Regions from separate parts of the Duganella sp. BJB1802 genome, predicted to be linked through region 2. Evidence: riboswitches for the same ligand, from Rfam matches in the RefSeq annotation. Region 2 holds a riboswitch; the other holds the start of a gene.

Region 1 (4,976 bases), on a different contig from region 2:
AACCAGAGCTGCCGCCGAACAGGCCGGCCGTGACGGTGCTGCCGCTGTAGGTCGGATGGGTGTCGTCGGACTGGATGTAGTCGTAGCTGCTGCCGGACGAGACGAAGTGCGCGTTGGCGTCGCGCAGCGTCGAGCGCAGCGTGGTCGTGATGCGCGTGACATAGCTGGACTGGCTCTCGCCGGCGACGTAGCGCAGCGCCTCGGAGTCGATCTTGCCGTCGTTGTTGCTGTCGTAGTCGGCGCCCATGTACTGCGCGAAGTTGTCCGCGCAGGCGAAGCCCTTCTGGCGCGCCAGGTCGCACATGGCGAAGTTGATTCGCGCCAGCGACGGCAGGAACTTGTCCTGCATGTTCACGGTCTTGCCGGTGGAGGCGTCCTTGCACGAGCTCTGGACGTTGTCGGCATCGTAGCCCGGATAGTGCAGGTTGGACACCAGCTTGAGCTTGACGCCGGAATAGGCGTTGGCGTTGATGTAGTCCATCGCCGCGCCGACATAGGTCTTGCAGCTGCTTTCGGCGGCGGTCAGCACGCTGTCGTCGCAGGTGCCGGTCTGGCCCTTGAAGGCGGTGCGGGCCTGCAGGCCGTCGTTGCCGCACATCTCGAAGGCCACCACGCGGGTGTTACTCGCTTGCATATACGAACGCTCGGCCACGATCTTGTTGTTGTAGACGTCCGACGCCACCGCGCCGGACTTGGTGCGGCGCACGCTCTCGATGTCGGCGTTCCACAGCGCGGACAGGTATTCCGCATCCACCGTCGGCGCCGAGTACTTGGCGGCGCTGGTGACGGAGCCGTTGTAGCCGGCGAAGATCGAATCGCCGTAGGCCACCACGCGGTAGACGGTGGAGGTACCGGCCCGGTCGATGGTCCAGGAAACGTTCTGGTTCAGGGTGCTGGCCGCCGCGTGGTCCGCGACAGCGAGCAGGAAAAGCGAGGACAGCAGCGTAGGCAACGACTTCTTGTGAAAGCGGGTGTACGACATGGGGTGTCTCCGATCAGAGGATGTGCGAGATGGCGTATTGTTGGTTGTTCTCCTGCTACGACTAACAGCAACCTCGCCCGCGCGAGCCATCACGTCGCGGCGGCCTGGTTGCCGTCGTCCACTTCAACTGCGTGATATCGCCTGCCGACGCAATGTTAGCAAGCAGCTCATACTACCCCGCGAGCGCCCCGCGCACGCCATGACCCGCCAGCTGTCTCGCAAGAACAAGCGAATGTCTCCACAGGACCGGCCGCCTGTCGCGCCGCGATCACAGCCTGCGGTGTTGGCACATTGCGTAACGTTAGTGTAAGATCAATGCTTGGGTGCGAGCGTCTCCTTGGAGCGCTCGTTAAACGGGAAACCGGTGAAGCCGCTGAAACACGCGGCCATTCCGGTGCAGCCCCCGCTGCTGTAAGCCAGACGACTCCGTCATCACGTCACTGCATTAAACCGCGGGAAGACACGGAGAAGGACGAAGGCCAGCCAGAATACCGGCCCAAAAAAAATCAGCATCATCTCCGCGGGGTGACGGGAATTCGCTATCGATCGTTCGCGCACGCTCCCGTGCCGCCCGTCGACCGTCTTTCATCTCCCGCGTGGTTGTCCGTAAAAACCATTCGACGGGAGGTTTCGAATGCATATCATGGAAGGCTTTTTGCCTCCGGCGCACGCGCTCGGCTGGGCAGCCGTTTCCTTGCCTTTTCTGGCCTGGGGCTTGCGCTCCATCGGCCGCGACCTGCAATCGCATCCCGAGCGGCGCATGCTGCTCGGTGTGGCCGCCGCGTTCGCGTTCCTGTTGTCCGCTTTGAAGCTGCCGTCGGTCACGGGCAGTTGTTCGCATCCGACCGGCGTCGGCCTGGGCGCCGCCTTGTTCGGGCCCGCCGCGATGGTGCCGGTCGGCTTCGTGGTGCTGATGTTCCAGGCGCTGCTGATGGCGCACGGCGGCCTGACGACGCTGGGCGCGAACGTGTTTTCGATGGCGATCGTCGGGCCGTTCGTGTCGTACGGCGTGCTGCGCGCGGCGTCGGCGCTGGGCCTCACGCGGTCGCCGGCGGTGTTCCTGGCCGCCTGCCTGGGCGACCTGGCCACGTATGTCACCACGTCGATCCAACTGGCGCTGGCCTTCCCCGCCGCCGTGGGCGGCTTTAGCGTTTCGTTCTTCAAGTTCGCCGGCATCTTCGCGCTGACGCAGGTGCCGATCGCCATCAGCGAAGGCCTGCTCACGCTGCTGGTGGTGAACGCGATGGTCCGCTTCAACGCGCACGAGCTGCGCGCGCTGCCGGTGATGACGCTCGGCGCGCGCAAGGGTGGCGCATGAAGGCGCGCACCTGGTTGATCTGCCTGGCGCTGGTGCTGTTGACCGTGCTGCCCCTGTGGCTGGCGACCGCGCCGCCGGCGGCGCCCGGCGGCGAGGCGCCGGCCATCTTCACCGGCGCGGACAATCGCGCACAGCAGGCCATCGGCGCCATCGCTCCCGGCTACAAGCCCTGGTTCACGCCCGTGTTCGAGCCGGCCAGCGATGAAATCGCGTCGCTGCTGTTCGCGCTGCAGGCGGCCATCGGCGCCGGCGTGATCGGTTTTTGGCTCGGCACGTCCATGGCCCGCGAACGCGCGCGCCGCGAGGCCGCCTCCCCGCAGGACCGCCGTGCTGATTGAGTCGACCGCGTACGCCAGCCGCTGGCGCGATGTGGCGCCGTCGGCCAAGGCGCTGTTTGCGCTGGCCGGCGTGGTCGCGGCCTGGGTGGCCCGCAGTCCTTACGCGCTGGCCGCGCTGACGTCGGTGCTCGTGCTAGCCGCGCTGCTGGGCGCGCGCGTTCCTCTGCGCGCCTACGCGGCCACCGTGCTGCCGCCGCTCGGCTTCCTGCTGATCTCCTGCGCCGCCATGCTGTTCAGCCCCGACGCGCAGGGCGACTGGCGCTGGTCCGCCGCCATGCTGCCGGTCGTCGTCCACACCGCATTGCGTTCGCTGGCCATGCTGGCCGCGCTGTCTGGACTGGTGCTCAGCACACCGATGCCCGGCCTGCTCGCACTCATGCGCCGCCTGCGCATGCCGGAACTGCTGCTCGACATGATGGTGCTGTGCTACCGCATGCTGTTTGTGCTGCGCCAGGCGTGGGACGAAGGCGTGACCGCGCAAAGCGCGCGCCTAGGCTATCGCGGCTGGCGCCAGGCGTGGCGCTCGACCGGCTTGCTGGCCGGGCAAATGGCTGTACAAGTGTGGCAGCGCGCCGCAGCGCTGCAAATAGCGGCGGACGCGCGCGTCTGCCAGGGCGCGCTGCGCTTCCTGCCAGTGGTCTACCCGCAGGCGCGCCGCCAGTGCGCGCTGGCCGCGCTGGCCGGCGCGCTGCTGGTGGCGCTGGCCGTGGGAGACCGTCTGTGAGCGCCCCGATACTGGAACTGCAAGCCGTCGCCCACGTCTACCCCGACGGCAGCAAGGGCCTGCACGATTGCAGCCTGACGCTGCACCGTGGCCGCCGCTACGCGCTGTTGGGCGCGAACGGCGCCGGCAAGACCACCGTGCTGCAGCACCTGAACGGCCTGCTGCGCCCCACCGCCGGCCAGTTGCACATCGACGGCCAAGCCTTCGACTACAGCCGCACCGGACTCACGGCGCTGCGCAGCCGCGTGGGACTGGTGTTCCAGAACCCGGACCGCCAGCTGTTTTCGGCGCTGGTCGAGGAGGACGTTTCATTCGGCCCGCTCAACCTCGGCCTGGATGCGGACGAGGTGCGTGCCCGCGTGGCCGCCGCGCTGGATGCGGTGGGCTTGCGCAATCACGCGCGCCGCGCGGTGCATCAACTGAGCTTCGGCCAGAAGAAACGCGTCTGCATCGCCGGCGTGCTGGCGATGGAACCGGACGTGCTGCTGCTGGACGAACCCATGGCGGGCCTCGACGCGCCCATGCAAACCGAACTCGCCGCCCTGCTCGACGGCCTGGCCGCGCGCGGCGTCACCGTGCTGCTGTCCACGCACGACATCGACTTCGCCTTCCGCTGGGCCGACGACATCCACGTGATGGCTGCCGGCCATTGCATCGCCTCCGGCCCGGCGCAGACGCTGTGCGCGCATGCCGACGTGCTGCACGCCGCCGGCCAGCGTCCCCCGGCCGCGCTGGCGCTGCACGCGGAGCTGGTCGATCTCGGCGTGCTGCCGGCCGGCCCCGCACCGCGCAGCGTCGACGCCTTGCTCGACACGCTGCGCGCACAAAAACATTCAGGAGTAATCACCGCATGACATCTCTCGGCAAAATCTGGTTCGTGGGCGCAGGCCCCGGCGACCCGGAACTGATCACCGTCAAAGGCCAGAAGCTGCTGTCGCAGGCGGGTGCCGTGCTGTTCGCCGGCTCGCTGGTGGACCGCGCCGTCACGCTGTACGCGCCGCCCGGCTGCGCCATCCGCGATTCCAAGGACATGACGCTGGAGGAAATGACCGCATGGCTGATCGAGCAGGCGCGCAACCACGCCACCGTGGTGCGCCTGCAAACCGGCGACCCCGCGCTGTACGGCGCGCTGATCGAACTGGCGCGCCCGCTCGTCGACGCCGGCATCGAATGGTCCGTGGTGCCGGGCGTGTCGTCCGCGATGGCATCGATGGCGGCGGCCGGCGAATCCATGACGCTGCCCGAGGTGACGCAGACCGTCATCCTCACCCGCGTCGAAGGCCGCACGCCGATGCCGGAGGGCGAAGACCTCGCCAGCCTGGCCGCGCACCGCACCACGCTGTGCATCTTCCTGTCGATCACGCTGATGCACAAGGTGGAAACCGCGCTGCGCGCCGCCGGCTGGGCCGAGGACGCGCCGATGCTGGTGGTGCACAAGGCCAGTTGGCCCGGCGAGCAGAAGATCGTGCGCGGCACGCTGGCCGACATCAAGCAGCGCTGCCGGGAGGCCGGCATCGCCAGCCAGGCGATGATCGTCGCCAGCCCCACCCTGGGCGCGCTGCATTGGGAGACACTGGCGCGCTCCAAATTGTATGACCCCACATTTACCCATCG
Region 2 (4,976 bases):
TTCATGGAGCGGGCGCTGCGCACGGCGAATACCAGGCCGCAGGCCAATACGATCCACGGCATCGCGCGCGATGGCGCTCCGGCCAGGTCGCCGATCATCCAGAAGATCATGCTGCGCAAGCGGCTTTCGGGAGCGATGGAGAGCATCAGCGTCACCAGCGCCATGCAGGCGGAGGACAGGATCACGCCGGTCAACAGCAGCAGCGCGGTGCCGCCTTCGCCGGCCGTACCGCCGCGCAGGTCGTGCCGGGCCAGCAGGTACAACATCATCGCGACGGCGACGGCGCCACCGAAGGCCGAGGCGTCGACCATCCAGAGGGCGCAGCCGAACAGCATCGCGGCCAGGGCGCCGACGGAGGCGCCGGCGGAAATGCCCAGCACATAAGGGTCGGCCAGCGGGTTGCGCAGCAGCGCCTGCATCATCACGCCTGTCAGCGACAGTGCGGCGCCGGTGACGAAGGCGGTCAGGGCGCGGCTAACGCGCAGATCGAGCAGGGTGGATGCCAGCGTGTTGGTCTGGCCGTGCAGCAGGTCATTGACTGCTGCGGGAATATCGGAGAGGGGAATCGAGACCGAACCGGTCATGCCCGAAAAAATCAGGCTGGCAAACGCGAACAGCACCAGCACGGTCAGGGTGACGGTGGCGCGTTGTCGCAGATTGCGGGAGAAAGAATGCATGCACTGCTTTCAAAAAGAGGCTGCCGGGCGCTCGGCGGATGCGCTTCCCGCCCGGCAGGTTACACCATTACCGCTTACTTGTAGCCGTAGCGGATGCCGGCGAACAGCTTGGACATCGGCGTGGTGTAGTTGCGCGCCAGGTCGTACTGCTTGTCGCCGATATTGTTCCAGCGGACCAGCGCAGACCAGTCGCGGTTGAAGTGGTAGGTCGCGTACAGATTGACCAGGCCATAGCCGCCCATGCGGACCTTGTTGGCGCTGTCTTCATAGCGATCACCGGACAGTTCGATCTCCACGCCGGCCTTCAGGGCGCCGGCGCTGTAGTCGGCCATCAGGTTAGCGTGCTTCTTGGCGCGGCGCTGCAGGCGCTTGTCGCTGGTTTCGTCCTTTGGATCCTGCAGGTCGATGTTGGCGGACAGGTTGAAGCGGCCCAACTGCTGGCTGGCGGCCATGGTCAGGCCTTCGAGCAGCGCGTGGTTGACGTTGTAGGCGCAGCCGTAGGAATAATCGCCGGCGTATGGGCATGGCGTCGTGTTCACCAGGAGGTCGGTCAGGCGGTTGTGGTAGTAGCTTGCGCTCAGCGCGGTGGTGCCGTTGTCGTAGCGCAGACCGATTTCGGCGTTCTTGCCCAGTTCCGGCTTGTTTTTGTCATTGCCGTAGCCTGGGTAGTACAGTTCATTGAAGGTTGGTGCGCGGAAGCTGGTGCCATAGCTGGCGGTGGCGCGCAACGCCTGCGTGAAGGTGTAGCCGTAGCCGATGGAGCCGGTGTTCTTCCCACCGTAGACCGATTTGTCGCGACGCACGCTGGCGTTGAACAGATTGTCGCCACGGCGGGCGTTGTAGGAGGCCGCCAGCGAGTTGGTGGTGCGCTGCGAAGCGGCCAGTTCGAAGCCGCTGGTCTGCACTTCTTCCTTGCGGTGGTCGTACAGCAGTTGCAGCACATCGGCGCCGATCTGCACATCATTTTGCCAGGTGAAGTCGGTTTGCTTGGTGTTGGCCTGCGAGTAGCCGAACGCCGAAGCGCTGCTGTAATTGGCGCCATCGTCCTTGGCCTGCGAGTACTGCACCAGGCTTTGCCAGATCGGCAGGATCTGGTTCTTGCTGTAGACGGAGGCGTTTTCAAGCTTCGCGTGCGAGCGCACATCGTAGGGCGAGGCGCCGTTGTCGTACTGCGAATCGAGTTTGCTATGCAGGAGCAGCGCGCCGACTTCGTGTCCTTCGGCCAGGCGCAGACTGAATTGTGCCGCCGCGCTTTCGCGGTCGTAGCCGTCTTTGTCGGCGTTGTAAGAGCCGCTGGCAGGCCGGGTGGCCGAGAAGCCGTCCGACTTTTCCTTGCCGGCGCTGATCGCGTAGCTGATGCTGTGTTCACCGCCGGTGGCGCCGGAGACCGAGACATCGCCCTCGCGGGTGTTGTCGGTGCCATAGCCCACGAAGGCGGTGAATGCTGGCGCGCCCTTGCCCTTCTTGGTGAAGATCTGGATCACGCCGCCGATGGCGTCGGCGCCGTACAGGGAGCTCAGTGGGCCGTAGACGATTTCGATATGGTCGATGGAGGTCAGCGGCAGGGCGCTCCAGTTGGCTGCGCCGGTGGTCGAGGAGCCGATACGCACGCCGTCCACCAGGACCAGGTTCTGGTTGCTGTTGGCGCCGCGGATAAACACGGTGGAGTTGGTGCCTGGGCCGCCGGTGCGGGCGATCTCGATGCCGCGCTGGCGTTGCAGCAGGTCGACAATGGAGCCGGCGCCGGATTCGGCGATCTGCTCGGCGCTGATGGTGACGCTATCGCTGATCACATCGGCCAGTGGCTGGGGGCTGCGGGTGGCGGTGACCAGCACGGTGCCGGCGATGGGTTCTGCGTGAGCGTAGGAGGCGGCCATTGCCAGTGCCAGCGACGTCAAGGCCGCCGGACGGGAGATATGAAGATTCATCATGTAGTTTTTCTGTTAATAGCAACCGGCCGACGTCCCCGTGGGCCAGATTGAACAGAAGCGGAGAACCGGACGATGCATGCAGCGGAGCGCCGGCAGCAATGCCGGCTCCTTCCGTTCGCGCACATCCCGTTCGCTCACTTCCACCTGATTTGGCCGGTATCCGGGCTGGCAAGTTAGACCGCCTCACCTTCCCATGCGGAGCACAGTGGTTTGTCTGAGGAGGGCTGTCGCGCATGCGCTGCGACACTTGCTTACCGTTGCGGGGGCAGCACACGTGGGCCTTGGTCGAGTGGACCAGGAGCTTCGTGTTTCCCGTTTAACTGCGCATCCGGACAGACGCGCGGGCACCAAAACCCCGCCATTATACGGGTTTGCGCTCCAGAGGTCATTGGCCGGCGGTTTGGCTTTGCAGGATCAGTGTGGCGCCGTAGCCGATTTGATGCGGATGCCGGGCCGCCTGTAGCGCCATCCCGGCAGGCGCCAGGCCGGTGTGGCAGGCGGACAGCAGGCGCATCGCGCCAGCGTGGCAGATGACGATGGCGTCGCGTTGCTGGCGCTGGAGGTCAGCATAGAAAGCAGCGATGCGGCCGGCCATCTGCAGCACGCTCTCGCCACCGCCGGGGCGGTAGTTGACCAGGTCCGCGGCCCACGCGTCGATGTCGGCGCGCGGGATGTCGTCCCAGGCGCGCATTTCCCAATCGCCGAAGTCGATTTCGGCGATGCGCGCGTCCAGCAGCGGGACGGGGGATTGCAGCAGCGGCGCCAGTTCCGTTGCGAGCCTGGTGCAGCGTTGCAGTGGGCTGCTATATACAGGCAGGCCGTGGGGCAGCGCGGCCGATAGTGCCGTCAGCGTTCTCGCCAGCTGATCCTCGGATACGGCGAGATCGCTACGGCCGTAGCAAACGCCGGTGGCAACCAGCGGCTGCGGATGGCGGACCAGTATCAGGCGCATGGCGTTACCAAGGCAGTGCGCCGTGGCGCATGCTGGCCAACACGCACAGATAGAACACCACTTCGCTAAGCTGTTGTACGGCGCCGAGGCAGTCGCCCGTGTAGCCCGCGATGCGGCGAACGCATTTGCGGGCCAGCCAGGCGGTGGCGATGGCGCCGGCGGCGACGCCGGCCGCCAGCGCGCTCCACGTGATCCATCCGCAGGCGATCATCGCGAACGCGGGAATGGCGGCGGAGGCGGCGGCCAGTGAAAATTCGGAGCCGCTCATTTTTTGCGCCAGCGGCTTGGCCTTGCCTTCCGCGCGCGCGTAGTCGAGCCGCCAGATCAGCGAGGTCGCCATCAGGCGCGATAGCGGATGGGCGACAAACAACGCGGCGATCGCCGTTAGCGGAGGCAGCATCGACAGCGTCGTACACTTGATGGCGAGCAGGCAGATGATGCCGATGGCTCCATATGCGCCGATGCGGGAATCCTTCATGATCTCCAGCACGCGCTCCGGCGTCATGCCACCGCCGAAGCCGTCGCACATATCGGCAAAGCCGTCTTCATGGAAGGCGCCGGTGGCGTAGATGCCGGCGGCGGTCGACACCAATACCGCGACCGGGGCTGGTAGGAGCCACGCCGCCAGTGCGTACACGCCGGCGGCGATGGCCGCCACCACTACGCCGACCAGTGGAAAGTAGCGCGACGCCTGATTCAGCCAGGCGGGATCGAAGCCCACCCAGCGAGGAATCGGCAGACGAGTGAAGAACTGCAGCGCGGTGAAGAACAGGCGTAGCTGATGCACGGCGCGTTACTCGGACTTCTCGCTGACCTGGGCCGATTCGAAGGTGGCCATCTGGTTCAGGAAGTTGACCGACGCATGCAGCAGTGGCAGCGCCAGTGCGCAGCCGGTGCCTTCGCCGAGGCGCAGGCCCAGGTTCAATAGTGGCTTCGCGCCCAGCGCGGCCAGCATCTGCTCGTGGCCGTTCTCGTTGGAGCAGTGGGCGAAGACACAGTAGTCCAGAATCGCCGGTTGCAGGCGGGCCGCGACCAGCAGTGCGCTGGTGACGATGAAGCCATCGATCAGCAGCACTTTGCGCAGCTCGGCCGCTTTCAGCATGGCGCCGGCCATCATGGCGATTTCCAGCCCGCCGAAGGTGGCCAGTACGTCCAGTGGTTCGGTGACGTTGTGCTTTGCTGCCGCCGCTTCGATCACACGCTGTTTATGCAGCACGCCTTCCGCTGACAAACCAGTGCCGGCGCCTACGCATTGGGCGACCGGGATACCGGTCAGCTTGTGCATCAACGCGGCGGCGGCGGTGGTGTTCCCGATGCCCATTTCGCCGAAGCCGACCACATTGCCGCTCAATTCGGCGGCCAGGCCCATGCCGGCGGATAGTGCGGCCTCGCAGACGGCACGGCTCATCGCTGGTT

Evidence for each region. Region 2 has a riboswitch for cobalamin ahead of HUX88_RS31440 (TonB-dependent receptor domain-containing protein). Riboswitches for the same ligand answer to the same signal wherever they lie in the genome.
Region 1: it holds a riboswitch for cobalamin, as region 2 does, so the genes downstream of both, HUX88_RS08305 (energy-coupling factor ABC transporter permease) here and HUX88_RS31440 (TonB-dependent receptor domain-containing protein) in region 2, are expected to answer to the same signal.

The regions. Positions count from the first base shown of each region.
Region 1 covers NZ_JABWEF010000004.1:133,082-138,057, forward strand. The annotation lists gene HUX88_RS08300 (SGNH/GDSL hydrolase family protein) at 1-982, opposite strand, end outside; cobalamin riboswitch at 1,287-1,497, shown strand; gene HUX88_RS08305 (energy-coupling factor ABC transporter permease) at 1,617-2,300, shown strand; gene HUX88_RS08310 (energy-coupling factor ABC transporter substrate-binding protein) at 2,297-2,638, shown strand; gene cbiQ (cobalt ECF transporter T component CbiQ) at 2,628-3,362, shown strand; gene HUX88_RS08320 (ABC transporter ATP-binding protein) at 3,359-4,216, shown strand; gene cobM (precorrin-4 C(11)-methyltransferase) at 4,213-4,976, shown strand, end outside.
Region 2 covers NZ_JABWEF010000037.1:468-5,443, reverse strand. The annotation lists gene HUX88_RS31445 (iron ABC transporter permease) at 1-677, opposite strand, end outside; gene HUX88_RS31440 (TonB-dependent receptor domain-containing protein) at 752-2,608, opposite strand; cobalamin riboswitch at 2,742-2,975, opposite strand; gene HUX88_RS31435 (histidine phosphatase family protein) at 2,994-3,560, opposite strand; gene HUX88_RS31430 (adenosylcobinamide-GDP ribazoletransferase) at 3,565-4,347, opposite strand; gene cobT (nicotinate-nucleotide--dimethylbenzimidazole phosphoribosyltransferase) at 4,354-4,976, opposite strand, start outside.